3 regions of the Arthrobacter sp. StoSoilB22 genome follow, and region 3 is predicted to be linked to each of the others. Evidence: riboswitches for the same ligand, from Rfam matches in the RefSeq annotation. Region 3 holds a riboswitch; each other region holds the start of a gene.
The links. A riboswitch is a leader RNA that binds a small molecule or an ion and turns the genes downstream of it on or off. The one in region 3 is predicted to bind S-adenosylmethionine.

Region 1 (9,921 bases), 2.1 Mb from region 3:
ACGCCGGCGTAGCCCTCTTGTGCGCGAGCCTCATTAACCGCGGCACCACCACGCTGCGACGGCTCGCCCGGATCGAGGAAGTCAACAGGATCGTTGAGGTGCTGACCTCCATCGGCATGGAATGTACATGGCTCAACGGCAGCGACCTCCGCATCCGGCGCCCCGAGGTACTGGATCTCGAGTCCATGGATGTTGACGCCGCCCGGCGTACCCGCAGCGTCATCATGCTGCTGGGTCCCCTCCTGGACGAAACCAGCGAATATCTTCTTCCCTACGCCGGTGGCTGCGACCTCGGAACCCGCACGGTGGAACCTCACATGCAGGCGCTTCGCCAGTTCGGCCTCGAAGTGGAGGCGAAGTCCGGTTTCTACTCCGTGACCGCTCCTCCCGCCGACGATCTCGATCGCTCCTTCGTCCTGACCGAACGCGGCGACACCGTCACGGAGAATGCCATCATGGCGGCCGCCCACCGTGAAGGCACCACCATCATCCGCAACGCCAGCCCTAACTACATGGTGCAGGACCTTTGCTTCTACTTGCAGGGCCTCGGTGTGGAAATTGATGGCGTGGGGACCACAACGCTGAAGATCACCGGGCGTTCCGCCATTGATGTGGACATTGAGTACTTCCCGTCCGAAGACCCGATTGAGGCCATGAGCCTGATCACCGCAGGCATCGTGACCAACTCAGAGGTCACCATCCGCAGGGTGCCCATCGAGTTCATGGAAATTGAGCTTGCCACCCTGGAACAGATGGGCCAGAACCTCGAGGTATCCGGGGAATACATGGCACGCAACGGACGCACCAGGCTGGTGGACGTCACCACCAAGCCGTCGGAGCTTCACGCCCCACAGGACAAGATCCACCCCATGCCGTTCCCCGGCCTGAATATCGACAACCTGCCGTTCTTCGCAGTGATCGCAGGCAACGCCGAGGGCCAGACCATGATCCACGACTGGGTGTACGAGAACCGTGCCATCTACCTGACCGAACTCAACAAATTGGGCGCACAGGTGCAGTTGCTGGATCCGCACCGAATCTACGTCAACGGACCCACCAAATGGCGTGCCGCGGAAATCGGCTGCCCGCCGGCTCTCCGCCCGGCCGCCTGCCTGCTCCTTGCCATGTTGGCAGCCAGGGGCACCTCCGAACTTCGCAACATCTACGTGATTGAGCGCGGCTATGAGGACCTTGCAGAGCGACTGAACACCATTGGCGCGAAAATCGAGTACTTCCAGGACTGACGCTGGCGCTCCCGGGACATCCGGCGGCACCCGTTAGTGCTTTTGGCGCTCCCGTTTCCGCCGTTTGCGCCAGATACCTCTGGTGCGGATGGCGGGAACTGGTGCGGAACGGACCGGGAGCCGGCCTCAGCCCTGTCCCCTCTCGGCCTCCTGACGCGGAATGCGTGGTACTGCCCCCGCGCGCATCAGGAACGACCTCCCATGCTGACCCGGGTCAGGCGGCCTTTGCGTCCTGTTCTTCCCACGTCATCAGGTAGGCGCCGACGAGTCCCTCCACCAGATAGAAGCAGAACGGCGGGATGTCCTTTTTGGCTGCCAGGATGGCACCGTAAACGGGTGCGCTGGCCGCAGCCGTGATACCAATCCAGCGGCTTGCGGGTAAGGAAAGAAGGCTCCCGCCGAGCGCGGCCAACGCCACAACATGCAGCCCGGAGTACGCCAGGAACGGCGCGTTGGATCCCCTGCGGTAGGCGAACCCTTCAAGGTCGGATGCTCGCCGGGCGAGGCTTGAGACGAAGAACGGGGCGCCCGCGAGTAAGGCGGCGGCTGCACCGAAAGCCCACTTCCTCGCCCTCCGATGCGATGCGTTTCCTTGAACGGCATCTTGGTCCTGAACAGGGCGTTGGTCCTGAACAGCGCGGGCGAAGGCGGCGAATCCCACCGGCACTGCAACTGTTCCCGCGGCGGTTAGGTGCTGACCCACGATCCAGCCGCGCTGTCCGGCTGTGAGCATGCGCAGCCGCTCGGCGTTGTTGGGGGTGATGTAAACGCGTGAGACTGGAGAGATTCCTACGAACCACACCACCGTGCCGGCAACGATGACCGCTCCGGCACGGCGATAGGGATGGTTCCCGCTCATGGCAGCAAGGTTAGACCTGTTTGAGGGCCTTCTCCAGATCCAGGATGAGGTCGTTTACATCTTCAAGCCCTACGGAGAGGCGGACGACACCATCCGAAAGCCCGATCGCCGCCCGCCCCTCCGGTCCCATGGCCCGGTGGGTGGTGGTGGCAGGGTGGGTGATGAGGGATTTGGAGTCGCCTAGGTTGTTGGAGATGTCAATGACGGAGAGACCGTCGAGCAAGGCGAAGGCAGCCTCTTTGGCTGATCGTCCGGCCGAAGGAGATAGCTCAAAGGTCAGGACGGTGCCGCCCGCCTTCATTTGTTTCGCCGCAAGTTCGTACTGCGGGTGAGACTTCAACAGCGGGTAATTGACCCAGCTGATGGCGGGTTGCTGCTCGAGCCACTCTGCGATCTTCAATGCGGATGCCGAGCTGTGGTTTACACGCAGTCCGATGGTCTCCAAGCCCTTGGTTAGAACCCAGGCGTTGAACGCGGATAGTGAAGGGCCGGTGTGCCGCATGAGTTGCTTGACGGGGCCGTCGATGAATTCTTTGGTGCCCAGGATCGCGCCGCCAAGGACGCGTCCCTGGCCGTCGATGTGCTTGGTGCCGGAGTAAACAATGACGTCCGCTCCCAGCTCACCGCAGCGTTGCAGCAGGGGCGTGGCAAAGACGTTGTCCACCACCACGGTGGCCCCGGCAGCATGCGCCAGTTCGCTGACCGCAGCGATGTCCACGATCTCCTGCATGGGGTTGGACGGAGATTCGAAGAAGACCGCGGTAGTGGGCTCGGAGAGGGCTTCGCGCCACTGCTCCAAGTCCGGGCCGTCTACGAAGACCGTGTGAACGCCCCACCGTGGCAGGATCTCATTGAGGATCACAAAGCAGGAACCGAACAGGGAACGGGCGGCAACCACGCGGTCACCGGCAGCCAGCAGGGCACCCAAGGCAGTGAAGACCGCGGACATACCTGACGCAGTCGCAAAGCAGGCTTCGGTTCCTTCGAGCAGGCGCAGCCGCTCCTGGAACGTTGCAACGGAAGGGTTGCCGTAGCGGGAGTAAACGAAACGTTCGTCCTCACCGGTGAAGGCGCGCTCGGCGGCAGCAGCGGATTCGTAGACGAAACCGGAGTTCAGAAAAACGGGCTCGGACGTTTCCTGGAAGTTGGTACGGTCAAGGCCACCGCGGACGGCCTGGGTATCAGGGCTCCACCCGGCGGCATCGGGATTAGAAGTCACTTACTCAGTCCCCAGATTCGTCGGCAGGCCACGGTTCTTCCAACCGTTGACGGTGCGCTCACCATAGCGGTCCGGTTCACCTTCAAAGCCCTCCAAGACGTTGTAGGCAGTGAAACCGGCTTGCGTGGCGGCGATGGCTGCGGAGATGGAGCGCTGGCCGGAACGGCATAGGAACACCAGCTCAACGCCGTGGTCCTCGGGTGCCTGCTGACGCAAGTCCTCGATGAAGCGGGAGTTGGGGATGCCGCCGGCGAGGTTCCACTGGATGAACAGGGGATCGTTTTCCGTGGCTTTGGTGTCGGGGATACCGATGTGGGCCCACTCGCCCTCGGTGCGGACGTCCACCAGGATGGCACCTTCTTCGAGTTTGGCCCACGCATCCTGCGGGGTCAGGTCACCTGCGTAGCTCATGCGTGTCCCTCGAATGCTGCTTCGTCGTCGTCGCTCTCAAGCTGGTCAACGGCACTGGCAACGGCGGCATCGGCATTGGCGATCGCGGCGGGCAGCACCACTGCTTGGGCAACAATGACGTCCGTGCCGTTGAACGTGGCAGCCGGGCTGCCATGGAGCACATAGCCCTCGGCGAGGGCGCTGTGGATCCGCTCGCAGAAATCACGGGTGTCCGGGCCAGTAATCAGGCGATAGGAAAGTTTTTCTTCAGTGGGTTCAGGCATAGCTGGTGCTCCTCAGTCACGCTTGCAGTTCGAGTTGTCGATACGCCGAGTAGTCACCTGAGGCACCCCGCCGGAGAGAGGGTTGCCGACCAGCAAGTCAGGGCTTCGCGCTGGTACTCATTACTCAAGAAAAACGTAACATCCACGGGCCTTGGGCTGCACTTGCGGGCTGGTGTCCGGCCGTCATGTTGCGTAATCGGCGGTGCTTCCCTTATGCGTTTTTCAGTGCGCGCACGGCTGCGCCCACAGTGGGGAAGAAGTGCTCGGGCGTAAAACGGGCTGCAGTGCCCAGGCGGAGTAGTTTGTCTTTGACAGGCCCCTTCAGTTCGGCGAACACTAAATCCACGCCTTTGCGGGCCAGCCATTCGTCCAATGTGACCAGGTCATCCAGCGCCGTAGTGTCGATCCCGGTGATGGGCTCCGCGGCGAGGATGACATGGGTAACCGGATCCGCGGTCTCCTTCGGGGCTTCGTCCAGTTGCTCCCGGACAAAGGCAGCCAGGACCTGCCCATTACCGAAGAACAGGGGCGCATCAAAGCGGAGGATGAGGAGTCCGGGGATGCGCTCACCTTCGGGGTGCCGCTCCAGATCGTGATAGCCAGGGAGCCCTTCTTCGGCGCCGAGTTCTGTCCGGTACGGATCCCAGGCCCGCCGAACAAAGTCCAGAAGTGCCAAGGCTATGGCTACGACGATTCCCTGCAGTACCCCAACGGTGAGAACGCCCAGGAACGCAGCCAGCATGACCACGGATTCGCTTCGGCTCAGGCTGAAGAGCCGCCTAACACCGGCGGGGTCGGCCAAGGCAATTGCCGCAGCGATGACGACGGCCGCCAGGGTGGCCGAAGGCAGGTACCCGGTCACTCCGGGAGCCAGCAGCATGAAAGCCAGAACCAGCCCCGCACCAACCACCCCGGTCATCTGGGATTTGGCACCAGCATCCACGGCCACCGGGGTCCTGGATGCACTGCCGGAGATGGGGAATCCGCCCAACAACCCTGTGGCTGCGTTGGCTGCCCCCAACGCCGCCATCTCCCGGTTGCCCGAGACTCTCTTTCCTTCCTTCGCTGCCAATGTCTGGGACAGGACGCCAGTGTCCGCGAAAGCCATGAGGGCAATACCGGCCGCAGCGGGAAGCAGCATCAGAGCGTCAGCCCAGCCAATGCCGCCGAGCGCGGGCATCGGCAGCCCCTGCGGCAAAACCCCGGTGACCTTGACGTCGTCGTTCAGGCCCCAAACAGCCGTTGCAATGCAGGAGCCGACCACCGCCAGCAGGACGCCAGGTACCTTCCACTTCAGCAGCCGCGGGATCCAAATGAGGGCCAGGGAACCTACGCCTAGCAGCAGCGCGGTGACGTTGACCCCGCCGCCAAGCAACCCGGTGGTGACCTTCGCGAGTTTTTGCCAGATGTCGCCGTCGGCCTCAATCCCCAGGAACGCCGGGAGCTGGGACAACGCCACCAGCAAGGCGATTCCGTTCAGGTATCCGAGCCTGATGGGTTTGGACAGCAGCCCGGTGATGGCACCGAGATTCAGTGCGGAGCCCGCGAGCATGATCACCCCGATCAACACAGCCAACAGCCCGGCGAGTGCCACCGATCTCTCACTACTGCCGGCCGCAAGCGGAACAATAGCTGCGGCAATCATGGGGGCAAGGGATGAATCGGGTCCCAGGACCAAAATGCGCGAAGGCCCCACTACGGCGTAAACCAGCAACGGAATCACCGTGGCGTAGAGCCCTGTGACGGGTGGCAAACCGGCCGCCTGCGCGTAGGCCATGCCCGCAGGCACCAGCAGGGCAAAGAGCGCAGCACCCGCCACGGCGTCGTGCCGCAGCCATTCACGTTTGTACCCCTTGAGTGCCCAGACGCCCCAAAGGCGGTCCTTGGCGGAAGTGCGGGTGGCTGAACTCATACAGCGATCATTCCGGACGCATGGTGTTTGCGGAACAAGGCGAACGCCGTATGTGGAAATCCATACCGTCATGGGCGGGGCCCAAATGTGACGTCCCGGGAGCATAATTGACCCAGTACGACCCCCTGTAACTTCGCATGAAATCAGGTCGCGGTGAACGGACAAAGCAGTTCTACACTCAAGCCCATGCTGCACTTTGGATGGTTCGTGGGCCACGGTTTCGGTGTCCAGGGTTGGGGGACTCCCGGCTATGGCCTGGGCTACGACTGGAAGAAGCCCGCCCTCTATCAGGAGGCCGTCCGTGCGTTTGAGCGATCCGGCTTGGACCTGTTCATCATTGAAGATTCCCTCACCGTTCCGGACACCTATGGGGGTACGGCCGAGGTTTCCTTGGCCCACGCCTCGTTTGCACCTAAGCACGATCCCCTTGCCTTGGTCCCGTACCTTCTCTCCGCCACGGAGCACCTAGGAATCGTGCCCACGGTCAGCGCTTCCTTCTACCCGCCCTTCACCGCCGCCAGGCTCCTGGCCACGCTGCAACACTTTTCAGAAGGACAGCTCGGCTGGAACGTCGTCACCTCCGGCAGCGACCTCGCCGCACAGAACTATGGGCTGGACCAGCAGATTGAACACGATCTCCGCTATGAGAAAGCGGAGGAGTTCGTGGACGTCGTCAGGCGCCTTTGGCGGAGTTGGGAACCTGGGGCCGTGCTTGAGGATGTTGAAGCCGGGGTGTTCGCGGACCATAACAAAGTGCACCCCATCAACCACCAAGGAGACTTTTTCAAGGTCAGAGGCCCGTTGAACACGGCGCCCCTGCCTGAGGAACCTGTGTTGGTTCAGGCTGGTGCCTCGCCCCGGGGCAAGGCATTCGCAGGCGGCCATGCCGACGTCGCCATTGCCCTCGCTCGTGGGGTTGACGGGATGAAGTCCTACCGTGACTCGATCCGCGCGGAAGCTGCGAAGGCCGGCCGAAATCCCGACGACGTCAAGGTACTTTTCGTCCTGAAGCCCACCGTTGTTGGTTCTACAGCCGAGGCACAGGAGCTGCGGGCGCAGCGGCGTGAACTCACCCAGAGAGTCATCGACAGCCAGCTCAACTCGATCTCCTACCTCTCCGTCATCGACTTCAAGCAGTTCGACCTCGACGCTCCGTTGCCCGAGCTGAGCACCAACAGCAACCAAGGCACATTGGAACACTTCGCCAAGGCTGCCCCTCCAGGTTCCACCCTTCGCCAGATCCTCGAGGCACGCAGCGGCGGAGCAGGCGACTCGATCATCGGCACGGCTGGCGAAATCGCTGACTACCTGGAGGAAACAGGCTCCGCCGTGGGCGGCGATGGGTTCCTGTTCTCCGGCTTCGTGGACCCGGTAACAGTGCACAGCGTGCTGGACAAGCTGACGCCGGAACTGAGGCGTCGCGGGCTGTTGAGGAAGAGTTACGGCAACGGCGGGTTTCGGCAAAACCTCCTGGACTTCTGATGGTGCCCGGAAAGCCGCAGACCTTGGTGATCGGATCGTCTCCGGTGCTGGCTGCGGACGTGGCCCGGGCGGCGGCAGACCCGAGGTTTCATGTGAAACTCAACCAAGATGCGTTGTCTTTGCTAGGCCGCTCGCGGGAAATCGTGGAGTATACCGCCGCCTCCGGCGAACGGGTCTACGGACTGAATACCTTGCTCGGTTCCGGCCGGGATACCGCTGTGGAGGAGAAGTTGCTCCTTTCGTACCAGATCCAGGTGGTCAGGTATCACAACAGCGGGGTGGGCTCATATCTGGACCGCGCTGCATCCAGATCCGTGATCCTGGCCCGGCTCATCGGTTTCAGCAGAGGCGGTTCCGGCGTACGCCCTGGAACCGCCGAGTTCTATGCCGAAATGCTCAACCGCGGCGTCTTTCCCGCCATCCCGCGTGAAGGCTCGGTGGGTTCATCGGACCTGACCCAGCTTGCCGCCGTCGCCGCCGTTGCCATCGGTGAAGGTGAAGCGTTCAACGCGGACGGCGCGCTGGTCCCCGGCGCCAAAGCGCTTGCCGACGCCGGTCTCCAACCCCTTGTCCTCGCCCCGGGGGAGGCCCTCGCCTTGGTAAGTGCCAACGCGTATTCGGTGGGCGGGGGAACCCTCGCATTGCTGCGGCTGCAGCAGCTAGCCGAGCTGGCCGACGTCGCGCTTTCCCTCTCGCTGGAGACGATCGCAAGGTACGACGGCGGCGGGAACCTCAGCCCCTTTTCGCCGGCGATCCAAGCGGCCAAGGCGGTGGACGGGCAGCGGGACTCCGCTGCTGCTGTGCGTCGCCTGCTGAGCGGTGGGTGGTTGGAAGATGTTCGGCCGGAGGTGTCGGTGCAGGACGCGTTGTCGTTCCGGGCCGCACCGCAGACACACGGAGCCTTTCGATCGCTTGTTGCGCAGCTTGCCTCGGCTTTGGACGTGGAGCTGAACGGCCGTGGTGACAATCCGCTGGTCGATGTCGAATCCGGGCGCATGATCTCGGGCGGGAACTTCCAGCCGATGCAGCTGGCGCTCGCCTTTGAGGGTTTGCGGCTGGCCTTGGCGCACGTAGGGATTTCCTGTGAGCGGCGTATCGCCAAGTTGTATCCGCCGCAACGGGCCATCAGGGCGCGCCATTTGCAGGCTGCAGCATCCGGGGAAGCCCTGGCCCAAGAGGAACTTCCCGGGTTGCTCTGGTACTCGGCGGCGGGACTGCTGGCCGAGCTCAAGGCCCTGGCCGCTCCGGCGACGCTCGGCGCACCAACCCTCTCGGCCGACGTCGAAGACCATTCAACGCTTGCCCCGCTCGCGTTGCAGCAACTCGAAAAATCGTTGGACGCAGCGGAGAAGCTCTTGGCGATCGAAGCGCTGACGGCGTCGTACCTGCTGCTCGAAGCGGGAGCCGCGCAACCGCTCGGGAAGGGGACCGGCGCCGTCGTGGGTCGCTTGGCTGACGTACTGGCCCGCCGGCCATCGGCGCCCGACTTGGTGGAACGGGCGCGGACCGAGCTGCGGGACCTCGTTGACCAGGAACTTTCTGAGGAAGGGGAGAAGACCTGGTGAGTACAGAGATTCGCAAACATGGTGTTCACGCCGCTTCCGGGCCTCCTGACGGCTTGGATGCTTCGGTCTTGGAGAGGGTCGGAAACACGCCGTTGGTGAGATTGGAGTCGCTGGGCCGCGGCCTGGGCAGCACCATCCACATCAAGCTCGAGTCCGAAAACCCTGGCGGCTCCATCAAGGACCGGACCGCGCTGAGCATGGTTAGGGCGGCCGAGAAATCCGGGGAACTGCAGCCCGGCGCCACAATTGTGGAGAGCACGTCCGGCAATACCGGGATCGGGCTGGCCCTCATAGGACACCTGACGGGCCACCCCGTGGTGGTGGTTACGGGCGACACGATTTCCGAGGAGAAGCTCGCCGCGCTGCACAACTATGGCGCCCGCGTGATCCTCACCGACTGGAACGCGCCGTCGGAGTCGCCTGAGAACGCACGCGCTGTAGCTGCGCGGATAACCGCTGAGACACCCGGCGCGTGGCGGCCCATGCAGTTCGACAACCCGGCCAATCCAGCCGCTCACTACCAAACCACCGGCCCGGAAATCTGGGAACAAACGGGTGGTTTGGTGACCCACTTTGTCGCAGGTATTGGAACGGGAGGGACCATCAGTGGGAACGGCAGGTTCTTGAAGGAGCAGGTGGCCGCCGCGCGCACGGTCGGGCACCTGGAGGTGGTTGGTGCCGACCCCTACGGCTCTGCCTACAGTGGAGGCCATCCCGGGGAGATCCTGGTGGACGGGGTGGGGAACTCCTGGCCCGAGCCTGAATGGCCCAAAGCCTTCGATCGCTCCATCGTGGACCGTTTCCTGCGCATTCCCAACGACGAGGTCTACACCACCGTCCACCGGCTCCTTGACGAGGAAGGTCTTGCACTCGGTCCGTCGTCCGGGCTGGCTGTGGCTGCGGCCATTCGCGTGGCTCGCGCTGCGCCCCACGGTTCCGTTGTGGTGGCCATAGCGCCCGACGCCG
Region 2 (9,921 bases), 1.4 Mb from region 3:
GACGCCGCAAGGGACAAGAGCAAGAGCATCGACTACTTGGGAGCATTCCTGGCCATGGTCGGCTTGGGTGGGCCGGTGTATGCGTTCATCGAACAGGGGAGGATGGGGTGGGGGAGCCCGCAAGTGTGGATTCCGCTTATGGTGGGAATTGCGGCAATGGTTCTGTTTCTCCTCCACGAGGCCCGGACTGCTCAGCCCATGTTGCCGCTGAGGCTCTTCACTATCGGCAACTTTGCCTGGGGTAACCTCGCTACCTTGGCCATTTACGCCGCGATCTCCCTGGGTTTCTTTGTGCTGGGCATTTACCTGCAGCAGGTGGGTGGGATGGGAGCCACTGTGGCGGGCTTGGCGCTGCTACCAGGGACGGTCATCCTGATGCTGGGTGCGTCCTACTTTGGTGGGCTTGCCGGTAAGTACGGCCCACGATGGTTCATGACGATCGGACCGATTCTGTGTGGTGGGGGTTTCCTGATGTCGTTGACTATTCAGGACCCCCTCAACTACTGGACGCAGGTGCTGCCGGGCCAGGTGGTCTTTGGTCTCGGGCTGGCTACCTTGGTGGCGCCGCTGACGGCTGCAATCCTTGGCGCCGTCCCGTCTGAGGAGGCTGGGATTGGTTCGGCGGTGAACAACGCCGTGGCGCGTATTGCGGGTCTGATCTCCATCGCTTTCGCCGGGGTCATTGTGGGTCCGGCCTTTACCCGGGAAGGCCTGTATAACGCTTTGCTGGTGACGGCGGGCCTGTTCCTGTTCGGGGCGGTGGTTTCCGCCGTCGGAATCCGGAACCCTGTCCAGGACGCCACAACTGCCGCTGTCAGCGAACCTGGTACAGCGTCCGACGACGGTGGGCCGGGCGGGCAGGTCAACTGACCTCGGGCGCGCACGGGCTCAGACGCGAACGGGATCAGGCGCGAACGGACTCAGCGGGCGGGAAGAACGCAGCCTTCGTGCGTCTCGGAGCTCTGGACCCACAGAGCTGACGTGATTTCATCCGCGAGATCGAATTCCCGGCCACGGGAGCCGCTGCCGATGCGCACTACCAAAGCTCCGCCAAAGGGTTTACGCCCCACCACTTCCACCGGTGCGTCCAGGGAGATCTCCTCCGAGGCAAGGTAGCGCAGGAGGTCCGGATTTTCGTCGCTGATTCGTGTGATGCGACCCGAGTGGCCCTGATCCAACTCGATCATTCGGTAGGCGTGCGGCAGCTCAACCGATCCATCGGCCGAAGGTATCGGGTCCCCGTGCGGGTCCCGGATAGGATGGCCAAGCTTGGCGGACATGCGTTCGATGAAGGTATCGGACACCGCATGTTCCAACATCTCGGCTTCGTCGTGGACTTCGTCCCAGCTGTATCCGAGTTCCTCAACAAGGTACGTCTCAATGAGCCGGTGCCGGCGCACCATGGAGAGGGCGAGCCGCATGCCTTCAGGGGTCAGTCTGATGGCGCTATAGGGCTGGTGATCAACCAAACCCTGGTCCTTGAGTTTGCGCACCATCTCCGACACTGAGGAATTTGCCACCCCGAGGCGCAGGGCGAGCTGGGATGACGTAATCGGCTTGTCCTGCCACTCCGTGTAGGAGTAGATGACCTTGACGTAGTCCTCAATCGAGGAGGAGGGCGTACTGGTCTTCACACCCCAAGCCTACCGTGGCGCCGGACCCTGAATCTTGAACGCCCGCCAGGTTTGCGTCATGTAGGGCAACCCGATGGTTTCACCTGGGGCATGACCGAGGTGGTCATGGAGGTACCACTCCAGGTTGTGCATGACCTTAGCCCGGGTGGCGTCGTTGGCTCGGAGATAGTAGCTGCGGGATTTGGTGAGTTCCATGATGTCCTCAGGAGTCAGGGCATCCTCCCACTGGGTCAGGTGGCTTTCCAAACCGCCAAACTCCGGGCCAATGACTGGCCGGAAGCCGGGCTTGTGGACATCGCCTGCATGCATGATGCGGGAAAGGCGGTGTACCCAGGGAATGGACGTGTCCAACTGATTCCAGATCAGCCCCAGGACTCCGTGGGGACGCAGGATCCGGGAGATCTCGGTGCTCGCTGCCATGGGCTCACACCAGTGCCAGGCTTGGGCAACGCTGACGACGTCGAATGCTGAGTCCGTCAGTCCAGTTGCCTCTGCCGTTCCCTCCAGCGCGTTGACGAGGGGGTAGCTTTTTCGCAGTTGCTCCAGCATGTCCGTGGAAGGATCGACGGCGGTGACCGCCAGTCCGCGCTGGATAAGGAGTGCCGTGAATTTTCCTGTGCCTGCGCCGAGGTCGGCCGCCGACCTTGCCCCGGGAGGAACGAGCCAATCCAGGGAGTCCCGTGGGTAGCCAGGACGCACACGGTCATAGTGTTCTCCGCCGTCCTGAAAGCTCTGGCCGAGTTCGCGCCGACGGGCAGCGTGGAGCTTGGGACCTCGCGGTCCAGCGGGTCCGGGAATGCCGGCCGCATTGTTTGCGGCGCCCGGGGAACGCAGGGACACGCAGAACTCCTTCACAGGATGGCCAGTGGGTACCCTACGAATTTACCTCAGCGGCCGTTACGCCTGGTCCACAGTGTGCCTGGTCCACAGTGTTTCTAGTCGACTGTGTGTTTTCTAGTCGACTGTGCAGGGAGCTGCTCCCGCAGTGCCCGGAGTGTTGGGCGCCCATTCGGGGTAGGTGCGGTGGTCATTGGCGGGAACCCATCGGCCCTCGTCCACCACGTAGTCCCAACCCAATCCGTCGCGCTTGAGCCCTTGGATGCCTGCGAGCAGCCTGGAAGCGTCCTCCAACCGGGAGCCGACGCCGAAGCTGGCACGCAGAGAGCCTGAGGGGAGCCCCAGGCGCTTGAGGAGCGGGTGGGCGCAGAAGCGGCCATCCCGCAGGCCCACTCCGTGCTCTGCTGCCAGGTAGGCGGCCACCAATCCGGCGTCGAATCCTTCGACGGAGAAATTGACCACACCGATGGTGTCCAAGGAGTCTGTAAAGATCTTGTGCACGGTCACGCCGTCGATGGCTTCCAGGCCTTCCACCAAGTAGGAGCGGATGGCGGTTTCATGGGCGTGCCACTCGTCCTGGTCCAACCCGGCCAGCACCTGGGTGGCACGGGCGAGGGTTGCGGCACCCAGAACATTGGGCGAGCCGCCCTCGTGCCGCGCAGGGCCTGCCGCCCAGCTAACGGAGTCCAATCGGGCTTCACGGACCGCGCCGCCACCGGCCAGGTGCGGAGTGCCGGCGTCGAGCCAGTCGGGACGGCCCACCACAACGCCGGCGCCGAAGGGGGCGTAGAGCTTGTGTCCGGAGAAGACCACGTAGTCCACGTCTGCCTCGGTGATGTTGATCCGACGGTGCGGTGCGAGTTGGGCGGCATCCACCACAATCCGTGCACCGTACTGGTGGGCCAGGGAAGCAAGCTCTGCGATGGGTAGGATCTCACCGGTGACGTTGGAGGCTCCGGTCACCGCAAGCAGGCTGACACCGCCTTGGGCCAGCTCCCCGCGGAGTTTGTCCAGGGTCTCGGCCAAGGTTGGTGCCGCTACGACGCTGCGGTGCGGGACACCCTGCCACGGAAGCAGGTTGGCGTGGTGTTCGATATCCAGGTACAGGACCTCACCTGCGGGCTTGCCGTCAATCAGCGGAAGGCAGCCGGCCAGCAGGTTCAAGGAGTCCGTGGTGTTCCGGGTGAAGATGACAGAATCATCTGCCCGCCCGCCAACGAATTCGCGGACGATGTTCCGTGAATTTTCGTACACCGAGGTGCTGATCTGGGAGGCGTAGCCCGCACCGCGGTGGACACTCGCATAGTAGGGAAGGACTTCGTTGAGGTAGGCCGAGACGATGGTCAACGCCGGAGCCGATGCCCCGTAGTCGAGGTTTGCGTAGCGAACGTGTCCGCCCTGAATCAGGGGCGCTTGCAACTCGGCGCCGGTAACAGCGGCCAGCGGCCGTGCAGCGGCAGCTGTCTCTGCTGTGGTTTCTGCGGCGAAGGACGGAATGATGTTTGAGTCGAACGTGACAGTGCTCATAGGACCTCACTCAAGAGGGACCCCCATAGGGAATCCGCGCTTGCCGCATCCGTTCCGGACCGGCCGGGTCGTCACCCGGGGCACCCCACCGCGAATGGAGGGTTGCCGGCCAGCTAACCGGGGTTTAGCGCTGGCACTCGTGACCTGTAAAAAGGCTAAAGCACGTCCGGGGGCCCTTCCAAAGCCGCTGCCGATTGTTAAGCCCTTTGTTACGTCGGAGCCAAAATGCCCGCTTCGTCGAATAAAAAACGGCGGAGACCCCCAAAAGGGGGCTGCCGCCGTCGAATATTCCGTTCCTGCTGGTTTGCAGGAGGACTAGAGAAGATCGTCCAAGCCGGGGTTGAGCCGCTTGAGGACCTCGGAGTGAAGGATCGAGTTGGTGGCCAGCGCATTGCCGCCGAAGGGACCGTCTTCGCCTTCCAGGGAGGTGAAACGGCCACCGGCCTCAGTGACGATGGGGACGAGTGCTGCCATGTCATAAAGGTTCAGCTCAGGCTCGCAGGCGATGTCCACTGCGCCCTCGGCCACGAGACAGTACGACCAGAAGTCACCATAGGCGCGCGTGCGCCAAACATCTTCGGTGAGGTCCAGGAACTCGTCAAGATTGCCGCGTTCCTTCCAGCCCGAGAGGCTGGAGTAGGACATGGAGGCGTCAGCCAAACTGGAGACGTTGGAAACTTTGAGGCGCGTGGCCGAGGCGAGGGACCGGCCCATGTAGGCGCCCATGTCCTTGGCGGCCCACCAGCGTTTCCCTAATGCCGGGGCGCTCACAACGCCCACCACAGGTTCGCCGTCGTCCACGAGGGCAATCAACGTTGCCCACACCGGAACACCCCGGACGAAGTTCTTGGTTCCGTCGATGGGGTCGATGATCCAACGGCGCGAGCCGTGGCCGCTGCTGCCGAACTCCTCGCCCAGGACCGCATCACGTGGGCGCGAGCGGGACAGCTGGCCGCGGATAGCTTCCTCAGCGGCCTTGTCAGCGTCAGTGACCGGCGTGAGGTCGGGCTTGGTTTCGATCTTGAGGTCCAGTGCCTTGAAGCGATCCATGGTCTGGGCATCGACTGAATCAGCGAGGACGTGGGCCAGGCGCAGGTCATCGTTGTACGTGGAAACGGGATGGGTCATGCCACCAAACTATCCTGAATCGTTCGCCTCATTGGGGACGTGAAGCCGGTAACGATCAGTTGACGGTGCCCAGTTCCTTGGTCTCTTTCGCCTCGAGTCTTGGGTCTGCACCCAACAGGCGGCGCAGGGAGGCCAACCGTGCTACTCCTGATGGTCCTGCGTGGCCATCGTTCACCCATGCATCCAGCCCGCAATTGGTGGCGGTTGCACTGTGCTTGCAGCCGCGGTCGCAGGTTTCCGTGCCGGGCTCAAGGTCCGGGAACGAATGGAGGATCCGGTCCGGGTCCACATGCGCCAGGCCGAAGGAACGGATGCCGGGCGTATCGATAATCCAGCTGCCGGACGGGGCGTCGTCCAGCTTCAGCGCCAAGGCCGAGGATGAGGTGTGCCGGCCACGGCCCGTCACCGCATTGACTCCGCCCGTGGCGCGCTCCGCCCCCGTCAGTGCGTTAACCATGGTGGATTTGCCGACACCCGAGTGGCCCAGCATGACGGTGACTTTGCCACCTAGATGTGAGCGGAGCTGGGATACGGCGTCCTTGTCCAGCCGGGCTGAGAGTCCATCATCCGAGCGGGCATCAATGCCGCCGGCCTCGGAGTCAGCCGTACGGCTGATAATCACGGGAAAGTCCAAGCTCAGGTAATTGGCAAGGAGCTCCGCCGGATCCTTGACGTCCGCCTTGGTGATCAGCAGCAACGGCTCGATGCCGGCGTCGTATGCCGCAACCAGGGCACGATCAATAAACCCGGTGCGTGGTTCCGGGTTGGCCGCCGCAACAACCACAACAAGCTGATCGGCGTTGGCTACAACTACCCGTTCTATGGGGTCGGTATCGTCAGCGCTGCGGCGAAGAAGCGTCTTCCGCTCTTCCACCCGGACAAGCCGCGCCAAAGTGTCGGGGGACCCGGAGACGTCACCTACCAGCGCGACGAAGTCCCCTGGGACAACGGGATTTCGCCGCAGCTCACGGGCGCGGGCTGCAATCACGATCCGCTCGTTGGCGGAATCTTCGCCAACAATTGCCCGGTAGCGCCCGCGGTCCACAGTGATGATTCTGCCTATCACGGCGTCATCGTGGCTGGGGCGGTCCTTGGTGCGGGGCCTGGATCCTTTTTTGCTGGGACGGATCCGGACGTCGGATTCGTCCCAGGAACGTGCGTCACGGCCCATGGTCAGTTACTGGCCTCATCAAGATCGTCGCTATCATCTGTTTGCTGCAACATGGCCGCCCACATCTGTGGGAATTCCGGCATGGTTTTTGACGTCGTGGCGATGTCTTCGACTTGTACGCCTTCGACGGCCAGACCAAGGATCGCGCCGGCAGTAGCCATGCGGTGGTCGGCGTAGCTGTGGACGACGCCTCCATGAAGGGCAGCCGGGCGGATCACCAAGCCATCGGCGGTTTCCTCAGCATCGCCTCCGAGGCCATTGATCTCGGCAACCAGCGCGGCAAGCCGGTCGGTTTCGTGTCCCCGGAGGTGGGCGATGCCGGTCAACCGTGAGGGCCCGTTGGCCAGGGCGCACAATGCGGCGACCGTAGGCGCCAGTTCGCTGGTTTCGTCGAAGTCGGCACCTTTGATCTCGGCCGCGCCGGTCACTGTCAGCGTTCCGTCGTCAAACGTTACTTCTGCACCCATGGCAGCCAGGATGCTCCGCCATTGATCGCCTACCTGCGTGGTGCCGGCAGGCCAATTGGGAATGCGGACGGTGCCACGTGTGGCCAGCGCCGCGGCGAGGAAGGGTCCGGCGTTGGAGAGGTCCTGTTCAATCCGTTGGTCAAAGGCCCGGATGGGGCCGGGCGAGACACGCCAGTGGTTGGGTACGGAATCGTCCACCGTGACACCCACGCTGCGGAGGACCTCCACCGTCATGGTGATGTGGTCCAAGCTGGGAACGGGTTTGCCCACGTGTTCCAGATGCAGGCCCTCAACGAACCGGGCACCCACCAGCAACAACGCGGAAACGAACTGCGAGGAAGCGCTGGCATCAATCACCAGGTGGCCGCCCCGAACTTCGCCGGTACCGTCCACAGCGAAGGGAAGGGACGACGGCGTCCTGCCGCCATCTGCTGCCACCGGGACTCCGAGGGCGATCAGGGCTTCGATGATGGTCCCCATGGGCCGCTTGCGGGCGTGGGGGTCGCCGTCGAAGACTGTGACGCCGTGACGCAGCGCAGCCAACGGGGGAACGAACCGCATAACGGTTCCTGCGAGCCCGCAGTCGATTGCCGTCTCAGCTCCGGGTGCAGCCGGATCCAACGGAGTAATTTCCAGGTCCGGACCGAAGTGGCCGTCGCCGGGTACCTCCTTGACGGTGGCACCCAGATGCTGGAGAGCTTGGATCATCAGTGCGGAGTCGCGCGAGTGAAGGGGAGCCCTCAACCGTGAGGGACCATCCGCCAAAGCCGCCAACACCAGGAACCGATTTGTTAGCGACTTTGAACCTGGGACCGTCACCGTTGCGTCCACTGGCCCCTTGGCGTGAGGCGCCGGCCACAAGGGCAGCGTGGTGGCGGCTTTTGCTGATTCGGTGTTAGCGGAGGTGGTGCCGGTCATGCTTCCTTATGCTCCAACTGCGTTGTCTACGGCCTTGCGAACTGCTTTGTCTGCGCGCTTGATTTGCTTGCCTGTCACTTTTTTTGCATCGGCCGCCAAGTGTTCTGCCCGCCAGGCAATGCTCGGACGGCCGTCGGTATCAACTGCGGCAAGAAGCACGCCGCCCGTGAGGGAAATGTTCTTCAGCAACTGCGCCTTGCGGGCGCTCCGGCCTTCCTTGGTGCTGATGTCGGCCGAACGCCACTCGACATAGGAGTTCAGTGCCGAAGTGATAGCGAGAACCGTGGCGGCAAAGCGTGATAGTTTCCCGAGCCCGAGCAAAGCGCCGGCGCCCAACTGTGCACCGCCGAGGACGCGCGCGAGTGTCTTTTCGTCAGCTTTGAAGGGCAGCGATTCGGAGGCGCGACGAAGGACGGGAGAGAGTTGCTTCGCAGTGTCGTCCGCGTTCCTGAGCTTGTCCAGCCCTGCGACGACGAAGCTGGACGCGAGCATGGGACGTGCGAGAAAACGGATAACAGACATGTCTTGCCTCCTGATGGCTTGCCACATTAGTTCGGTGAATGTTGTGTTCAAGGGGTGCAGTCTGATCTAGTCTTGCACTTTTGCGGAATATTTACCCGGCGGCCACCGTTGTGAACCACAGGTGCGGCGGAGACCGGACTGCGGCATGGTGTGTGCCGCCTGTTGAACGGAGTGGGTTTTTTGACTTTGGTTAAGGACCGGGTGGTGCTGCCGGAGCCTGGATATGGAATGCAGCCGGAATCGCGGCAGCTGACAGTAGACTTGGCAACGATGAGCACCACTGAACCGGCCGCAGCGGCCAAGTACCAGGCAGCCGGCGCGGATGATGACGCGACGGCGGCAAACGACGTCGATCCTGCTTCGGAAACCCCGGAACAGCGGCGGGCACGCTTTGAGCGTGACGCCATGCAGTACGTGGACCAGTTGTATTCGGCAGCCATGCGTATGGCGCGCAACCCCTCCGATGCCGAAGATCTGGTCCAAGAGGCCTACACCAAGGCGTTTTCGGCGTTCCATCAGTACAAGCCGGGAACTAATCTCAAAGCCTGGCTGTACCGGATCCTCACCAACACTTACATCAACCTTTATCGGAAGCGTCAGCGTGAGCCGCTGCAGTCCAACTCGGACACGATCGAGGATTGGCAGTTGGCCAAGGCGGAGTCGCACACTTCGGCAGGCTTACGGTCGGCAGAGACCGAAGCACTGGATCACCTCCCTGACTCCGACGTGAAGAACGCTTTGCAGTCGATTCCTGAGGAATTCCGCCTTGCGGTCTACTTCGCGGACGTTGAGGGCTACGCATACAAACAAATTTCAGAGATTATGAATACCCCGATCGGCACGGTCATGTCACGGTTGCACCGCGGCAGGAAGATGCTGCGGGATATGTTGGCGGACTATGCCGCCGAACGGGGCTTCAGGGCCCAAACCGAAGATCAGGCCGCGGCCGGAAGCAACAATCAGGAGAAAGAGAAATGAGCGACTGCCAGGGATTGGGCGATTGCGACGATACGCGAATGCAACGGATCTACGAGTACCTCGACGGCGCATTGACCCGCGAGGATCTCACTGAGATCAAGCAGCACTTGGATACCTGCGAGGAGTGCGCCGAGCAGTATGACCTTGAGTGCCTCATCCGCACCATGGTTAAGCGGTCATGCACTGAATCCGCCCCGGAGAACCTGAAAAACTCCATACTGGACCGCATCCACGCCATCAAGCCAGTGGACGCCTGATCCCGGCCGGATGCTGAAGAGCCTGATTCTTTACAGGATTGACCTTAACGTCGAAGGCCCCGGAAACCGCATGGTTTCCGGGGCCTTCGCTTTTAAGCCTGTGACGCTAAGCCGGTGGCTTAGGTGTTGGGACGCTTGCCGTGGTTCGCGCCGCCGCGCTTACGGTCACGACGCTTACGTGCACGCTTGCTCATAGCTGGCCTCCTTCAAGGATTGATACTCAATAAAGCTGCCCTCCAGTTTCGCACATCCGGGTGCTGCGCCGCGAACCGGCAGGTTTCGTGCTGCTTGGTGGCCGCCGGCGTCGTCAATGATGCAGCGTGTTCCTGATCGATATGCGGGCCTGGTCCAATACGGTGCGCACGGTTTCGAGCGTCAGGGGAGTCAGGGACTGCGAGGCGCCGTGTTGGCGTAACTCGACGCGGATGTCATCCCTGAAGGACTGAACCAGTAATTCCGCTTCCTTGAGGATGCGTTGACTT
Region 3 (9,921 bases):
CCAGCAGGGCCGCCAGTCCAATGAAGAGGCAGCCCATGGGGCCACCAAGGTAGTACCACCACTCACCGGGCAGCGGATTACCCGGCCCGGCCACGGACAGCTTGATGATCCACGCGATCCACAAGATGGCTGACCCGGCAATGAAGTTCACCAGGGTGGCGGCGATGGGCGTCCCATAATGCACTGTGGCAGTGCCGTTCATAGCCTGCTGGAAGCTCATGAAGAAACCGGCGGCCAACGGCAGGAGGACCGGCAAAACGAGCGAGGCGACGTCGGCGTCGCCGCCGAACCGCGGTGAAACAGCCCATGCGACGGCGGCCACGGTCAGGACACTGCCAAGGACCCGAACTCCGGTGATGGCGCGTTTTCCTCCCGGGCCGATTCCCATGCGGTCCACGAGCAAGCCACTGAGCGTTTGTCCCGTAACGGCCGCGACCGTGAACAACGCAACGCCCAACAGGGCAACCGTGAACGACTGGGCAAAGACGAACAGTGCGCCAATGGCACCGGCCATGACATAGAAGCGGGGAAAACTGCGGTTCCGGACAGCAGGAATGATCCGCTGCAGGCCGGCCCTGCCCCTGGGCGTGGCAAGGGAGATGGCGCTGATGAGCAGGAGCCCTGTGGTGAAGCTCACCACAGATGCGGCGATGCCGTCGTCCAGTTTCGCGCCGAGGGCCCCGTTGATCCTTGCTTGAAGCGGGATGACCAGGCCTGTCGCTACGGCAATAGGGAGGCCAATGACCAGCGGGAGGGTGGGACGGGGAGAAGGCTGCGGCACCGTCACCACACTACTTCAGGCATCATTGCTCTATGAGCAACCCCGAAATTGAAGAGATCCCCATCCGCGACGACATGATCCGCCTGGGCCAGCTGTTGAAGCTCGCCAATCTGGTGGAGGACGGCGTTGAAGCCACGGAGCTCATCAAGAACGGGTTGGTTAAGGTCAACAACGAAATTGATGACCGCCGCGGACGCCAACTCCACGTCGGAGATACCGTCACCGTCAACGGCCAGACGGTCCGGATCACCGCAGCCTGACGCACTGAGATTTTGTACAGATAACGCCCTCCAGAACGGCTCTTAGGGGCGTTATCTGTACAAAAAACTCAATCAGTGAGGACCTTATGGGTGAGGAACTCGCCCACGTGTCCGATCTCCTGCTGGTTGATGCCGTGCCACATCCCCGTGTAGAGCACTTTGGTGAGGTCAACGTGCTTGCGCACCCAACCCATGGTGTATTCGATCTTGTCTTGGGTGATGACGGGATCCTGCTGGTCACGGCCCCAGAACATGGGCAACGATCCGTCCAGTTCACTGTCCCGGAAGGCGGCGTCAGCGCCGGCGTCGATCACGAAGCCTGAAAGCCCGACGACGGCGGCGAAGTCCGCGGGACGGTAGCGGAGCATGGTGGTAGCCATCGCCATGCCCATGGAGAAGCCCAGCAACGTCACTGACGAGTGGTTTGCTTTGACCGTGTCCAGCCATTCGAGCGCATACTCGGCTGCGTGCTTCACGGCGTCCAGTGAGTAGTCGATCGATGCTGTCAAAGGGAACCACGTAAAGCCCGGCCCCATGGGCATCGGCGCGCGAAGGGCAGCCACTACGAAGCCTTCGGGAAGCAACCCGGCCAAGCTGAAGAGGTCCTCCTCGTTGGAGCCGTAGCCGTGCAGCAGGACCAACAGCGGCTTGCCTGCGCGCTCTGCTTCATCGTGGGACCACAGGACAACGGGGGCTGGAAAGGCGGGTGCTTCAGTCATGGCTCCATTCTTGCAGTTACCCACAAGTAACAACCTACGGTGGCGTAGGGTCGACGTCACGGTGCAGGATATGAGCGTGAGTGAGAACAATCCTTTACTGAAGCCGGGCGAGCCCGTCCCGGAGCCCCACGAACCCGTTCAAAAGCACCCATGGACCCGCTATGTGGCCTTGGGTGACTCCTTCACCGAGGGCATCGGCGATCCCGAACCCCGGAACCCCGGCGGTCACCGTGGTTGGGCGGATCGAGTGGCCGAGGAATTGGGCCGCGGCCAGGACGACTTCGCCTATGCCAACCTTGCCATCCGTGGCAGGCTGTTGCAGCAGATCATCGATGAACAAGTGGGCCCGTGCTTGGAGCTGCAGCCTGACTTGGTATCCATTTCAGCTGGCGGCAACGACCTCATCCGCCCAGGCGGGGATCCCGACCTATTGGCCGAAAAGCTCGACGCCGCTGTGGCTGAGCTGAGCTCCGGCGGCGCTACCGTGGTCCTTTTCAACGGCCCGGACACGGCAGCATCGGTTCTGGGGCGTATCCGCGGCAAGGTTGCCATTTACAACGAGAACCTCCGGACCGTGGCTGCACGCCACGACGCCATCATCGCGGACATGTGGTCCTTGCGGCAGCTGGCAGACCCCCAAATGTGGGATGCCGACCGCCTGCATTTCTCCCCGCTGGGCCATCACACCATCGCCATGATGGTGCTGGACGCACTGAACGTCCACCACACTCTTGAGCCCCTGATGCCAAAGTCCCTTCCGCCGCGCACGTGGCGTGAGGCGAGGTCTTCGGACCTCGTCTGGGCCCGCGAGTACTTTGTCCCATGGGTGATCCGGAGGCTTCGGCATCAGTCCTCCGGCGATGGCATCAGTCCAAAACGTCCGACGCCGGGTCCCGTCTTCGGTTCCACCGGCACCCTGCTGCCACGCCGCTGACGTGACGCTTCTTCGCCGCGAGGTCCGCCATGCCGGGTGGTAGCTCCCTGTCCGCGGAGAGCGTCCGGCGGATACGGCTCCGGCGGCAACAACTGCGGGCCCCCCACGCCGGAGGCCCCGCGGACGTGGTCCGTAACCTCCTGGCCGTCCAGTCACAGGAGTTCGCTTATGCGAGGTGGACCCTCGCGCAGAGAAGCTCCGCCGGCTCGCCACCGGTGGTCACGGCCGCGGACGTGGAGCAGGCCGTAGCGGACGGAACCATCCTGCGGACACACATCCTCCGCCCCACCTGGCACTTCGTGCACCGGGACGACCTCGGCTGGTTGATGGGATTGTCCGCAGACCGCCTCCACCAAGGCAACAAAGGCATGTACCGCCAGACGGGAATCGATGAGGACGCTGCTGCCGCAAGCGGCCGGATCCTGGCCGCGGCCGTGGCGGACGGGGCCCACAAAACGCGGGAGGAACTGGCCGCAGTCCTGGGACAAGCCGGCTTCCCCAGCAAGGGCCTGGGCTTCATCTATCACCTCATGCACGCAGAAATCAGCCGTGTTCTGGTCAGCGGCTCCCCCGTCCGTTCCGCCGGCGGCGCCCTGAAACAAACGTATGCCTTGTTCGAGGAACGCGTTCCCGGGTTCCTAACCTCACCGTTGGCCGGGGAGGATCGTGAACAGGCACTTGGGCAATTGGCGCTGCGATACTTCAGCAGCCGGGGCCCCGCAACAGTCAAAGACTGTGCGGTGTGGTCCGGGTTGACCATGAAAGACGTGAAGCGGGGAGTTCAGGTGGCCCAGGACATCTCTCCCGGCAGCTTGGGCGCCCTTCTGCTCGATGGACTTGAGTATTATCTGGCTGCGGAGGAAGTAGACACCCTCGCCAGCGGGGACCATCCCTGGACGACTGCGGACCCTGCGCTCCCCCGCATTGACCTTATCCAGTGCTACGACGAGTACGTGATGGGCTACTCGCAGTCCCGGCACTTCCTGGGCGGAACGGCGCCATACTTCCCCGAGGATAACGGACCCATGCACGTGGTCCTGCTGGATGGCCGGTTGGCCGGATGGTGGCGTCACGGATTCTCCGGCGGAGTCTGCGAGCTGGACGTGCGAATGAACCGGCCGGCAACTGCGGAAGAGCAGGACGCCTTGCAGGCAGAGGCGGATCGTTACGGCCGGTTCCTGGGCATGGAGACCAAGCTGGTGTGAAATAGCAGGGGCTTGTTCCGGGAGACGGGCCGCGTCCAGGTGGCAGGACTAAGCTGGGTTAAGACCTAGGAGGCCTGCACTGTGAACAATCTGATCTTCTGGATCATCGTCTGCTCGTGGCTGATTCCCCTCGGAATCCGCATGTACAACCGCTCCCGGGCGCGCCGGATCCAGAACGACACCTTCCGCGGCCCGGGGTACCCGCCGCAGAACCTGCCGGGACCGGGGTATCCGCCGCAGAATTACCAGCAGCAGGATTACCCGGGACAGGGCTACCCGGCGCAAAGGTACCCTTCACCGGGCTACCCGGGCTACCCGTCCGAGCCCACCGTCATCCGCCCTGTGGATGACGCGCCGCAGTCCGTGCCGCCGTCGAACCCGTCATCCCCCACCCCGTTCGCCTCGACGAGCGGGTCCGAGCCGCAAGGATACCGGGCTCGCAAGCTGGCCGAGCTGGATACAAAATTTAGCAACGGCGAGATCGCCATGGAGGATTACATGCGGCAGCGCGGCGAGATCATGAATGGCTGAACTGCCTGGCATCGGACGTTCCTTGCCGTTTAAGCAGGGTCAGCACACCAGCGTTTAGGCGAAAAACGCTTCGCGGAGCTGGGCTGAGAGCTGGCCGATTTCGGTGAGGAAGCCATCATGGCCGATCGGCGCTTCAATGACGTGGACCGGCACCTCGCCAGGCAGCGCAGCGGCCAGTTCCCGGGACTGGGCCGGGAAGTAGAGCCTGTCACTGTCCACAGCCGCCACGAAGAACTCCGCCGTGGCACCCGAAAGCGCCGCTTCCAACGATCCGCGCCCCCTGGTGACGTCGTGGGACATCAGTGCCTCGGTGATGGCGATGTAGCTGTTGGCGTCAAAGCGGCGGACCAGTTTGGTTCCTTGGTGGTCCAGGTAGCTTTCCACCTGATACCGGCCCCGCTCGCCCAATGCTGCGGCGGCGAGCGGAGTCTCCTGGTGCTGGGCTTGCCGGCCAAAGCGGACGTCCAGCTCCAGTGCCGAGCGGTAGGTGATGTGGGCGATGCGCCGGGCCAAAGCCAAACCGTGCTCAGGCGCGGGGCCACCGTAGTAGTCGCCGTTGTTGAAATTCGGGTCCTGCCTGATGGCCAGGGTTTGTGCTTGGGCAAAAGCAATCTGCTCGGCCGTGCTGTAGGCGCCTACTGCGATGACTGCGCAGCGTTTGACCCGATGGGGGTATGTCACAGCCCACTCAAGGGCGCGTGCGCCGCCCATGGATCCGCCCAATACGGCGTGCCAGGCGTCGATTCCCAGGGTATCGGCGAGGCGCGACTCTGCCTCTGTGCTGTCGCGCAGGGTGACCAGCGGGAATCGCGAGCCCCACGGGCGTCCATCCGGGGCTTCGGATGATGGACCGGTGCTGCCGTAACAGCCGCCCACGATGTTGATGGAGATGACAAAGAACTTGTTGGTGTCGATGGTGGCACCCGGACCAACGAGTTGCTCCCACCATCCTTCCTCGTCCGTGGCTCCGCGGGCTACGTGCGTACTGCCGGTGAGTGCGTGCTGGATGAGCACCGCGTTGGAGGCATCCGCGTTCAGCTGCCCCCAGGTCTCATAGGCGAGTACGACGTCGGGGAGGAATCCGCCGGCTTCAAGTTCCAGTGGGCCGATGCCGGCGTACTTGACGGTTCCGTCTTCTTCTCCGGATTTTGGAAGGGCTGTAGCAGTAATGGTCATTCCTTTGACACCTTAACCTCGCGCTTGCCCGTCGCCTTGCGTGCGAACAGGCCAGGTCTTCACCCGGGGCACCCCACCGCGGAGGAGGGTTGCCGGCCAGCAAGCCGGGGCTGTGTGCTGGCACTCATGACCTAATACGAAGAGTCTAGGAAACACAGGGGGGTTCTGGCGAAGAATGTGACAACAGTGTGACGGTCAAAGGTCATTTCGTTCGCCTACGAGCACCCGCCGCTGCCGCCCGGCGAATTTTCGTCGGCGCGGGCGGCAGTCGGTCTGGTGCGTTGGGCCGTGGGCGTCAGGCGCCCTTGGCAGCCCGGAATCCGGCTTCGAGGTCCGCGATGATGTCATCTACGTGCTCGATACCGACGGACAAGCGCACCAGGCCCGGGTTGACGCCGGCAACAAGTTGCTGCTCCGCGGTCAGCTGACTGTGCGTCGTCGACGCCGGGTGGATGACCAGCGAGCGGACGTCACCTATGTTGGCAACGTGCGAGTGCAGTTCCAGACCATCCACAAAACGCTTGCCCGCTTCCACGCCACCCTTGATGTTGAAGGCAACGATTGCCCCCGTGCCCTTGGGTCCGTACTTCCGGCCACGGTCATACCACGGGCTGGATGGCAGGCCCGCGTAGGCGACCGATTCGACGTCGTCGTGGCTTTCAAGCCACTCAGCTACCTTGGTGGCGTTCGCTACGTGACGCTCCACGCGCAGGCTCAAGGTCTCCAACCCCTGGGCAATGAGGAAGGCGTTGAACGGAGACACGGCCGAGCCGAGATCACGAAGCAACTGGACGCGGGCCTTGAGGATGTAGGAGAGGTTGGCACCCAACGCACCGTCCTTGCCGAGGTCCCTGGCGTAAACCAGCCCGTTGTAGCTGGGGTCCGGGGTGTTGAAGCCGGGGAAGCGTTCCGGGTCCTTGCCGAAGTCAAAGTTGCCGGAGTCCACAATCACACCGGCAATTGCGGAACCGTGACCGCCCAGATACTTGGTTGCCGAGTGGACCACAATGTCAGCGCCCCACTCGATGGGACGAATGAGGTACGGCGTTGACAGGGTGTTGTCCACGATCAGGGGCACGCCGGCCTCGTGGGCGACGCGTGCGATGCCCTCGATGTCCAGCACGTCCTGCCGAGGGTTGGAGACAACCTCGCCGAAGAACAGCTTGGTGTTCGGCTGGACGGCGTCACGCCACTGATCCAGGTTGTCCGGGTCCTCCACGAAGGTGACTGAGATGCCGAATTTCTTCAGAGTGTGTGCAAGCAAGTTGTAGGTGCCGCCGTACAGACTGGGGCTCGCCACGATGTGGTCGCCGGCCTCAGCGATGTTCAGGATGGCGAACGTCTCCGCGGCTTGTCCTGAGCTAAGCAGGAGTGCTCCCAGGCCACCTTCCAGGCTCGCGATCCGCTGCTCCACGGCATCCTGCGTCGGGTTGCCGATCCGGGTGTAGATGGGTGCGAGCTCCGCCAGGGCGAAGCGGTTGGCAGCGCTCTCGGCACTGGGGAACACGAAGGACGTGGTCTGGTAGATGGGAAGCGAGCGCGCTCCGGTGGCTGAGTCCGGCTCCTGGCCTGCGTGGATTTGGCGGGTTTCGAAAGACCATCCTTGGGACATGGAGTTCTCCTGTTCGTGACGCATGGGTTTGGCAAGCAGTGTGGTGCAGCTGAACTGGGGCCAGTCTAGGAACTGTCCGGAAGTCAGAACAGCTTTATGACGCCGATGGAATCTTTCGGTCTCTTCGCGTCCTCGCATGACGCCCATAGCGAAAGTTACACAGATCCCACCTTAGTTAGGCTTGACTTAGCTGAGACACTGATCACAAAGTGCCAAGATGAAGCCATGCGCATGGATCACGTCTCTTACGCCTGTGAACGAGATGGCCTTTTGGCCACTACCGAACGAATTTCCGCGGCATTGGGAGTGGACGCTGTCCGGGGCGGAGTGCACCCGCGCTTCGGTACCCGGAACATGATCATTCCCCTCGCGGATAACAAATACCTGGAAGTTGTGGAGGTCCTGGACCACCCTGCTTCCGACAAAGCACCCTTTGGCCAAGCCGTCCGTGCACGGTCGGCTGCCGGTGGAGGTTGGATGGGCTGGTGCGTCGCCGTTGATGACCTCGCCCCGTTCGAGGACCGCCTTGGCCGCTCCGCCGTTCCCGGCAACCGCAAGTTCCCTGACGGCCGCGAATTGGTGTGGCAGCAGATTGGTATCCTCGGCTTGATCGCCGATCCCCAGGTGCCGTACCTGCTCAAGTGGGAGGGCGACCCCTCACTTCACCCGTCCAGGATTTACGAGAGCGACGTCAAGATGTCCAGCCTCACCATTGCGGGCTCGGCTGAACGCGTCACCGAGTGGTTGGGTGAGCCGGTGGAAAAGCCGCTTGAGGATGTCGCAGTCCAGTGGATGGCACCGCACGGCACCCCCGGCATCCTGGCTGTCACTTTCGAAACCGCTACTGGAGCCGTCACCATCTAAAGCAGTTCCATCCAAACTTCGGCCGCCATCAGCGGGTGCCAATGACGTCACCCAGCGATGGCGGCCGAATACCTTTAACGTGCGCTCTAACCGAGGCCTATAGCCTTGCCGAACAGGCTGAAACCTACGAACGCTACGATGTCCAGCAATGCGTGGGCAATCACCAAGGGCATGACCCGCTTGGTCTTGGTATAGATCCACGCGAACACCAACCCCATGACCACGTTGCCGATGAACGGCCCAAAACCCTGGTACAGGTGGTAGCTCCCCCGCAGGAGGGCACTGACCACAATGGCTACCGGCATGCTCCATCCGAACTTGCCAAAACGGTCCATGAGGTAGCCCACCACGATCACTTCTTCCACGATCGCGTGGCGCATGGCCGAGAGGATCAGCACTGGCACCGTCCACCAATAGGCGTCCAGGCCGCTGGGCACAATCGCCGTGGTGATGCCCAGGGCGCGGCCGGCGGCGTACAGGCCGAGCGAGGGGATTCCAATCACAGCCGCCAGGCCAAGACCCTGAAGAAGGTCCTTGCCGGGACGGGCAAAGTTGAAGCCGAGCCGTGCGAACGCTGAGCCACCGCCACCGTCCTTGTGTCCGGGTGCGTGGGTGGATAGAAAGTAGAACACCAAGGCCACCGGCACCAGAGCGAACACGATGTCCAGGAGTTGGTACGTGAGGTCAAAGTACTCGCGCGTGCTCTGGGAGCGGTTCAGCGTTGATGTGGCATCTGCCAACGGTGCCCGGGACATTTTGTCCAGCAGCTGCACTACGGAGTAAACGGCCGACTGGCCCAGGGACAAACCCAGCACAATAAGTACTTCGGCTCGCAGCCGTCGACGGGAAGCAAGGAACATGTTCCTATCTTGCCCTTACTCCCTGCCACTTTGCCGGGAACAGCGCACCTTGCCGGACCTGGCACGGCAGCCACCCTATGCTTGGTGGGATGGGCGCCCCTGAGAGAATCTTCATGATCCGGCATGGACAGTCTGCCGCTAATGCCGACACCTCCATCTACAACCGTGTGCCGGACTACCGCATCCCGCTGACGGACCTAGGCGTGGAGCAGGCGAGGATCGCCGGGGAACACCTGCGCCGAAAGCTCGATGGTGAGCAGGTCTGCGTCTACGTCTCCCCCTACCTGCGTGCCTATCAGACCCTTGAAGCCATGAACCTCGGCTCCCTGGTGGAGAGGGTCATAGAGGAACCCAGGCTTCGCGAACAGGACTGGGCAAACTTTCAAATCGCCGGGGAGATCGAGGACCAAAAGGAACTGCGCAACCTCTACGGCCACTTCTTCTACCGGTTCCGCGAGGGCGAGTCCGGCTCGGATGTGTGCGACCGGGTGTCATCGTTCATGGAGACGCTGTACCGGCACTGGCAGAAGCCTACGTACGCCCCCAACACCCTCCTGGTGACTCACGGGCTGACCATGCGCCTGTTCTGCATGCGATGGTTCCACTGGACCGTGGAATACTTCGAATCGCTCAACAACCCGGACAACGCCGAGCTACGCACCTTGATAAAGAACGACGACGACCAGTACAGCCTGGATATACCGTTCAGCCAGTGGGTGCCCAGGGAGGTAGACGACTCGGTCCTGCACGCACCAAGGATGCGCTTCTAGCTTCTCCTTACGGCCAAATATCAGCTGGCTGGCGCGACGATGACTTCCGTTCCCTTGGCTTCAAACGCCGCTTTGTTTTCGGCGCTGATGCCGGAGTCCGTGATGAGGTGCCTAAAATCGTAGCCGGCCATGGCGGCGAAGGAACGGCGGCCCACTTTTGAGGAATCGGCCACCACATAGGACTCTGTTGCCCGGCGTGCCATCACGGT

Region 1: linked by a shared signal. The riboswitch ahead of LDN70_RS18450 (DUF1737 domain-containing protein) and the one ahead of metX (homoserine O-acetyltransferase MetX) in region 3 are both predicted to bind S-adenosylmethionine.
Region 2: linked by a shared signal. The riboswitch ahead of LDN70_RS13455 (aminotransferase class V-fold PLP-dependent enzyme) and the one ahead of metX (homoserine O-acetyltransferase MetX) in region 3 are both predicted to bind S-adenosylmethionine.

The regions. Positions count from the first base shown of each region.
Region 1 covers NZ_AP024652.1:3,975,105-3,985,025, reverse strand. Annotated here, with positions in the region: gene LDN70_RS18470 (UDP-N-acetylglucosamine 1-carboxyvinyltransferase) at 1-1,244, shown strand, start outside; gene LDN70_RS18465 (hypothetical protein) at 1,459-2,103, opposite strand; gene LDN70_RS18460 (O-succinylhomoserine sulfhydrylase) at 2,114-3,322, opposite strand; gene LDN70_RS18455 (rhodanese-like domain-containing protein) at 3,323-3,733, opposite strand; gene LDN70_RS18450 (DUF1737 domain-containing protein) at 3,730-3,996, opposite strand; SAM riboswitch class IV at 4,010-4,121, opposite strand; gene LDN70_RS18445 (SulP family inorganic anion transporter) at 4,208-5,908, opposite strand; gene LDN70_RS18440 (NtaA/DmoA family FMN-dependent monooxygenase) at 6,062-7,390, shown strand; gene LDN70_RS18435 (aromatic amino acid ammonia-lyase) at 7,390-8,955, shown strand; gene LDN70_RS18430 (PLP-dependent cysteine synthase family protein) at 8,949-9,921, shown strand, end outside.
Region 2 covers NZ_AP024652.1:2,882,023-2,891,943, reverse strand. Annotated here, with positions in the region: gene LDN70_RS13470 (MFS transporter) at 1-870, shown strand, start outside; gene LDN70_RS13465 (metal-dependent transcriptional regulator) at 921-1,634, opposite strand; gene LDN70_RS13460 (class I SAM-dependent methyltransferase) at 1,644-2,468, opposite strand; gene LDN70_RS13455 (aminotransferase class V-fold PLP-dependent enzyme) at 2,589-3,998, opposite strand; SAM riboswitch class IV at 4,030-4,143, opposite strand; gene hisN (histidinol-phosphatase) at 4,314-5,126, opposite strand; gene rsgA (ribosome small subunit-dependent GTPase A) at 5,182-6,297, opposite strand; gene aroA (3-phosphoshikimate 1-carboxyvinyltransferase) at 6,300-7,682, opposite strand; gene LDN70_RS13435 (DoxX family membrane protein) at 7,689-8,204, opposite strand; gene LDN70_RS13430 (sigma-70 family RNA polymerase sigma factor) at 8,385-9,182, shown strand; gene rsrA (mycothiol system anti-sigma-R factor) at 9,179-9,439, shown strand; gene LDN70_RS21300 (50S ribosomal protein bL37) at 9,559-9,633, opposite strand; gene LDN70_RS13420 (PadR family transcriptional regulator) at 9,747-9,921, opposite strand, start outside.
Region 3 covers NZ_AP024652.1:1,500,452-1,510,372, reverse strand. Annotated here, with positions in the region: gene LDN70_RS07120 (DMT family transporter) at 1-790, opposite strand, end outside; gene LDN70_RS07115 (RNA-binding S4 domain-containing protein) at 814-1,041, shown strand; gene LDN70_RS07110 (alpha/beta hydrolase) at 1,110-1,760, opposite strand; gene LDN70_RS07105 (SGNH/GDSL hydrolase family protein) at 1,831-2,694, shown strand; gene LDN70_RS07100 (winged helix DNA-binding domain-containing protein) at 2,724-3,899, shown strand; gene LDN70_RS07095 (hypothetical protein) at 3,981-4,430, shown strand; gene metX (homoserine O-acetyltransferase MetX) at 4,485-5,606, opposite strand; SAM riboswitch class IV at 5,622-5,738, opposite strand; gene LDN70_RS07085 (bifunctional o-acetylhomoserine/o-acetylserine sulfhydrylase) at 5,902-7,218, opposite strand; gene LDN70_RS07080 (VOC family protein) at 7,444-8,082, shown strand; gene LDN70_RS07075 (CPBP family intramembrane glutamic endopeptidase) at 8,169-8,942, opposite strand; gene LDN70_RS07070 (histidine phosphatase family protein) at 9,032-9,712, shown strand; gene LDN70_RS07065 (DeoR/GlpR family DNA-binding transcription regulator) at 9,733-9,921, opposite strand, start outside.